2 linked regions of the Neobacillus sp. PS2-9 genome follow. The protein of the gene in region 1 binds, or shares a complex with, the protein of each later gene. Links are inferred from orthologs where the notes say so. Each region holds a gene or a part of one and is shown in the gene's direction. Other genes may lie near its edges. The genes, in order: secG and secY.

The links.
Region 2: the proteins of secG (region 1) and secY are in contact, whole or in part, in a crystal structure (PDB 5AWW), measured with the Thermus thermophilus proteins. The link is inferred for Neobacillus sp. PS2-9 from one-to-one orthologs. Residues at the interface, in WP_223903268.1 of Thermus thermophilus: Tyr5, Ile9, Tyr12, Leu13, Ala16, Leu19, Val20, Val23, Leu24, Gln26, Glu27, Pro28, Gln30, Gly31, Ala32, Asp34, Leu35, Met36, Gly37, Gly38, Ser39, Ala40, Asp41, Leu42, Phe43, Ala45, Arg46, Val48, Tyr53, Thr56; in WP_096411648.1 of Thermus thermophilus: Leu14, Gln16, Arg17, Phe20, Ile34, Pro35, Pro37, Ile72, Arg108, Arg109, Asn112, Gln113, Arg116, Ile117, Ile120, Pro145, Gly146, Trp147, Phe152, Phe155, Val156, Val159, Thr160, Val162, Ala163, Gly164, Ala166, Leu167, Trp170, Glu173.

What each region holds. Positions count from the first base shown.
Region 1 is NZ_CP133269.1:1,007,466-1,010,513, forward strand. The notes cover bases 97-2,812. They hold secG (preprotein translocase subunit SecG), read left to right. Parts: upstream 97-1,195; coding sequence 1,196-1,429; downstream 1,430-2,812. Other genes in these bases: RCG25_RS04845 (DUF7916 family protein), read left to right, coding at 156-1,073; RCG25_RS04855 (alpha/beta hydrolase), read left to right, coding at 1,564-2,310; rnr (ribonuclease R), read left to right, coding at 2,383-2,812. In the rest of the region: more of rnr, read left to right, coding at 2,813-3,048. UniProt on the Bacillus subtilis protein: Involved in protein export. Participates in an early event of protein translocation.
Region 2 is NZ_CP133269.1:5,083,312-5,086,625, reverse strand. What follows is about bases 227-3,208. They hold secY (preprotein translocase subunit SecY), read left to right. Parts: upstream 227-1,060; coding sequence 1,061-2,356; downstream 2,357-3,208. Other genes in these bases: map (type I methionyl aminopeptidase), read left to right, coding at 3,063-3,208; RCG25_RS25420 (adenylate kinase), read left to right, coding at 2,413-3,066; rplO (50S ribosomal protein L15), read left to right, coding at 621-1,061; rpmD (50S ribosomal protein L30), read left to right, coding at 406-588; rpsE (30S ribosomal protein S5), read left to right, coding at 227-392. Also shown: more of rpsE, read left to right, coding at 1-226; more of map, read left to right, coding at 3,209-3,314. UniProt on the Bacillus subtilis protein: The central subunit of the protein translocation channel SecYEG. Consists of two halves formed by TMs 1-5 and 6-10.

The sequences.
Region 1 (3,048 bases):
AACCTTCGGCAATAAAAGTCAAAGAGCGACTTTTCTTGCCGAAGAACATTTGCCTGTCGGGGCTGAACGAGGCGCTTACGCTTTTCTTACTACCACAAATATACAATTTGTGGTATTTTTCATATAGATAGGAAAAAATTTTGGGAGTTGATTATTTGAAACGTTTATTAGATTGTACAGCTGCTGATTTTGAAAAAATGACAGGAAAAGAATTGAAGCAAAGTATTCTCGCATCAGAGGGAAGAACGATTGTGGCGGAAGTAATCGGAAGCATTACCCCATATTATCCTGCCGTGACCAATGCAGAAATGGCCGCCGCATTTGGAGCAGACCTCATCTTATTAAACTTCTTTGATGTGTTTAATCCGACAATGGAGGGATTACCTGAAGTGGTGCCTGACACCATTGTGCGCACCCTGAAAAAGCTTGTAGGCCGTCCCATTGGTCTAAATTTAGAGCCAGTAGATCTTACAGCGAAGCAGGTTGAAGCTTTAATTGAATTACCTGAAGGAAGATTGGCTACTGAAAAATCACTACAAAAGGCAAAAGAACTAGGCTTTGATTTTGTCTGTCTGACAGGAAATCCTAAAACAGGCGTATCGAATGCAGAAATTACAAAAGCTATTCAAGTGGCCCGAACCGTTTTCGGCGAAGACGGATTGATTATTGCTGGGAAAATGCATAGTGCAGGTGTTGCTGGTGAGGTAGGTGGCAGCTTGATGTCAACCGAAACCTTACATTCCTTTATCGAAGCAGGAGCAGACATCATCCTCATTCCATCACCAGGGACGGTGCCAGGCTTTACGATTGAAAGAACAGCCAAGCTAGTCGATAGTGTCCACGAAAAGGGAGCACTTGCGATTTTGACAACAGGAACAAGCCAAGAAGGTTCAGATGAAGCAACCGTTAAACAGATCGCCTTAAATAGTAAAATGGCCGGTGCCGATTTATATCATATCGGTGATGCAGGAGCAGCGGGAATAGCGATCCCAGAAAACATCACATCCTACTCGATTGTAGTAAGAGGAAAGCGGCATACATACGTCAGAATGGCCTCCTCCATCCTAAGATAGGGGACAGTCCCCCGGCGCTTTAACGCAGTGGGGGAATGTCCCCAGAATTGTATTGTCTAATGGGAAATAATATGGTAAATTTAATATACTGTGAACTGTACGTCTAACAGGAGGTGGCTTACATGCATGCATTGGTCGTAACATTATTAGTTATCGTAAGTATTGGTCTTATTGCGGTTGTTTTACTTCAATCTGGTAAGAGCGCTGGATTATCTGGTGCCATTTCTGGTGGTGCTGAATCCCTATTCGGCAAACAAAAAGCACGTGGAATCGATTTGATTCTACATCGTATCACGATTGTATTATCAGTATTATTCTTCATACTTGCGCTTGCTGTTACTTACTTTAAAATCTAATATAAACACTCAAACCTGGCCAACCAGCCAGGTTTTTTGTTTTATCTGAATAGACAAAGTCGTTTTTCTGGAATGTTCACCACGTCATTGCTTAAACTATACTAAGTGAATTGAAATAAAAGGAGTTTTTTAAAATGAAAGTTGCTTCACCGAAACCATTTACCTTTGAAGGAGGAAAGCGAGCGGTACTGCTGCTCCACGGTTTCACTGGAAACTCGGCTGACGTCCGGATGCTGGGACGTTTTTTAGAAAAGAAAGGCTATACCTGCCATGCACCTCACTACAAGGGGCATGGGGTGCCACCTGAGGAACTAGTACATTCTGGACCAAAAGATTGGTGGCAAGATGTCATGGCTGGCTATGAATTTTTAAAAAATAAAGGGCATGAGGAAATTGCAGTAGCCGGACTGTCTCTTGGCGGCGTATTTTCCTTGAAATTGGGTTACACTGTACCTATAAAGGGTATTGTACCGATGTGTGCCCCAATGTATATAAAAAGTGAAGAGGTTATGTACGAAGGAATCCTCGAGTATGCTCGCGAATTTAAAAAGCGTGAAGGAAAATCAGACGAGCAAATCGAAATGGAAATGGAAGACTTTAAGAAAACTCCAATGAGGACATTAAAGGAGCTTCAGGCATTGATTGCTGATGTTCGCGAAAATGTGGACATGATTTATGCCCCAACCTTCGTCGTTCAAGCACGCCACGACCACATGATTAATACGGACAGTGCAAACATTATTTACAATGAAATCGAGTCAGTTACAAAGGATATAAAATGGTATGAAGAATCTGGACATGTAATAACGTTAGATAAAGAACGTGATAAGTTACACGAAGATGTCTATGCTTTTTTAGAAAAACTTAACTGGCATGATTAATAAAGCACCCATAAAGGAGGGATTGGCTTGGAAGATTACATCCAAAAGCATGTTGACCGGCTTTTGCAATATATGAGGGATGAGGCCTACAAACCATTAACAGTCCAAGAGCTTGAAGAAGCATTTGGTATTCAGGATTCTAGTGACTTTAAAGAGTTTGTAAAGGCTCTTGTTCAAATGGAAGAAAAGGGTCTAGTTGTACGCACACGCAGCAATCGGTATGGCCTACCGCAAAAAATGAACTTAATTCGCGGTAAACTGATTGGTCATGCGAAAGGATTTGCGTTTGTCACCCCTGATGAACCAGGAATGGATGACATTTTTATTCCGCCAAATGAAACAAATACCGCAATGCATGGAGATATCGTTCTCGCTCGCGTTTCTTCGGAAACATCTGGGCAGCGCCGGGAAGGAAGTATCATCCGCATCATTGAACGCGGCGTTCAGCAGGTAGTAGGAACTTATGTTGAAAGCAAAAGCTTTGGCTTTGTGATTCCTGATGATAAAAAGTTCGCCAGCGACATCTTTATTCCAAAGTCAGCTTCTAAAGGAGCGGTTGAGGGACATAAGGTAGTCGTCAAGCTTGTTACATATCCTGAAGGGAGAAAAAGTGCTGAAGGTGAAGTTATAACCATTCTCGGTCATAAAAATGACCCAGGCGTGGACATCCTGTCTGTCATACATAAGCACGGACTTCCTATGGCTTTCCCTGACGATGTACTGCAACAAGCAAATGAG
Region 2 (3,314 bases), 4.1 Mb from region 1 along the record:
TTGTTGTAGGCGATAAAAACGGTCACGTTGGTTTCGGTACTGGTAAAGCACAAGAAGTACCTGATGCTATTCGTAAAGCCATCGAAGATGCAAAGAAAAACTTAATCGAAGTACCTATGGTCGGAACAACCATTCCTCACCAAGTAATTGGTCGCTTTGGTGCTGGTGAAATCCTTCTAAAACCTGCTTCTGAAGGTACAGGAGTTATCGCTGGTGGTCCGGTTCGTGCCGTTCTTGAATTAGGTGGAGTTGCTGATATCCTTTCTAAATCATTAGGAACTAACACACCGATCAACATGGTTCGTGCAACTATTGACGGTTTAACACAATTAAAACGCGCTGAAGACGTAGCTAAATTACGTGGTAAATCAGTAGAAGAACTGTTAGGATAAGGAGGGAAATCAAATGGCGAATAAACTTTTAATTACCCTCAACCGTAGTGTAATTGGTCGCCCTGAGGACCAACGCGCGACAGTTACTGCATTAGGTTTACGTAAATTAAATCAAACAGTTGAGCATCAAGATAACGCTGCGATTCGCGGTATGGTTAACAAAGTTGCTCACCTTGTAACAGTTAAAGAACAATAATTGATTCTTTTCTTTCATAAGGAGGTGCCAATATGAAACTTCATGAATTAAAACCTGCCGAAGGTTCTCGTAAAGAGCGTAAACGTTTAGGACGTGGTATCGGTTCTGGTCAAGGTAAGACCGCGGGTAAAGGTCATAAAGGACAAAATGCTCGTTCAGGCGGTGGTGTACGTTTAGGTTTTGAAGGTGGTCAAACACCTTTATTCCGTCGTTTACCAAAACGCGGATTTACAAATGTCAGCCGCAAAGAATATGCCGTTGTCAATCTTGATGCATTAAATCGCTTTGAAGAAGGTACAGAAGTTACTCCAGAACTTCTTATCGAAACAGGCGTTGTAAGTAACGAAAAAGCAGGAATCAAGATTCTTGCTAAAGGGAACGTAGAGAAAAAGTTGACTGTAAAAGCTCACAAATTCTCCTCTGCTGCTAAGGAAGCGATCGAAGCTGCTGGTGGAACTACTGAGGTGATCTAATGTTCCAGACAATCTCCAATTTTATGCGCGTGGGTGATATACGACGTAAGATCTTATTCACCCTCTTAATGCTAGTCGTCTTTCGACTAGGTACATTTATTCCTGTACCGAATGTTAATGCTGATGTACTTGCTAGTCAGGATAAGCTTAGTGTTTTCGGTATTTTAAATACCTTTGGCGGTGGAGCATTAAAACAATTTTCCATCTTTGCAATGGGTATTATGCCGTATATCACAGCTTCTATTATCATTCAGTTGTTACAAATGGACGTTGTTCCTAAATTTACGGAATGGTCCAAGCAAGGTGAATCTGGGCGTCGGAAGATTGCTCAATTCACTCGCTATTTCACTGTTGTGCTTGGATTTATCCAAGCATTAGGTATGTCATACGGCTTTAATAACTTAGCAAGTGGCCGTTTGATTGAAAGTCCTGGAATTGGCACGTATCTACTGATTGCCGTTACACTTACTGCTGGAACATCTTTCTTGATGTGGTTAGGTGAGCAGATCACTGAAAAGGGTGTTGGAAATGGAATTTCCATTATCATCTTTGCAGGGATCGTAGCTGGTATGCCTTCAACCATTAACCAAATTTATGTTCAGCAATTTGAAAATGCAGGAGATGCCTTATTTATACGTATTGTAACTGTTGTATTAATAGTACTCGCTATTATTGCAATTGTTGTTGGTGTTATTTTCATCCAACAAGCCAATCGTAAAATTCCGATTCAATATGCAAAACGTGTTGTTGCAGGAAAGAATCCTGTTGGAGGACAGTCAACACACATGCCGTTAAAAGTTAACGCTGCTGGTGTTATCCCTGTCATCTTCGCAGTTTCATTCATTGTAACACCAAGAACAGTTGCGTCATTTTTTCCAACAAATGATGTAACGCTTTGGATTAACAGAAACCTAGATTATTCTCATCCAATTGGGATGACGCTATATGCAGTATTAATAATCGCGTTCACTTATTTCTATGCTTTTATCCAAGTTAACCCTGAACAAGCAGCGGAAAACTTACAGAAGCAAAGCGGCTACATCCCAGGAATCCGTCCTGGTAAGAGCACGCAGGAATACTTAACTCGCGTTTTATATCGATTAACTTTTGTTGGTGCAATCTTCCTAACCATCATTGCAGTACTTCCAACTATTTTTATTAAAATAGCGAACTTACCGCAATCGGCGCAAATTGGAGGAACTAGTCTTTTGATCGTTGTCGGCGTTGCGCTTGACACGTACAAACAGCTTGAAGCTCAACTGGTTAAACGTCATTATAAAGGATTTATAAAGTAATGGTTTTGGGGACTAATGTTCCCTAAAACCTATTTATAGCACGAGGGGGAACACGTGTGAATTTAGTTTTAATGGGGCTACCTGGTGCAGGTAAAGGTACTCAAGCTGAACGAATCGTCGAAAAATACGGCATCCCTCATATCTCTACTGGAGATATGTTCCGTGCAGCGATGAAAGAAGGAACCGAACTAGGGTTACAAGCAAAATCTTTCATGGACAAAGGCGAACTTGTTCCTGATGAAGTAACAATCGGCATTGTACGTGAACGTTTAAGTAAAGATGACTGTCAAAAGGGATTTTTACTAGACGGCTTTCCTAGGACTGTACCACAAGCAGAAGCGTTAGAGAATCTATTAGCTGATCTAACTAAAAAGATTGACTACGTGATTAATATCGACGTTGATAAAAATATTTTAATGGATCGTTTGACTGGAAGACGGATTTGCAAGGACTGTGGCTCTACTTATCATTTAGTCTTTAATCCTCCTGCAAAAGAGGGTGTCTGCGACCGCTGCGGCGGGGAGCTGTACCAAAGAGCAGATGATAATGCAGAAACAGTTCAAAATCGCTTAGACGTTAACATCGAGCAATCTGCACCATTATTAGCTTTTTATGAGGATAAGGGTTATTTACGCACAATTGATGGTCAACAAGATATTAGTAAGGTACTTATTGATATCGAGGAATTACTTGGGGGCTTAGCTGAATGATCATTTGTAAAACCCCTAAGGAAATTGAGATCATGCGGGAAGCTGGTCGAATAGTTGCTTTGACTCATCAGGAGTTAAAGAAACATATCGCTCCAGGTATGACAACGCGTGAATTGGACAGAATTGCTGAAGAGTTTATCCGCAGCAAGGATGCTATTCCTTCGTTTAAAGGGTATAATGGTTTTCGCGGCAGTATTTGTACAAGTGTGAACAATGAACTTGTTCATGGAATTCCTGGGGACCGCGTC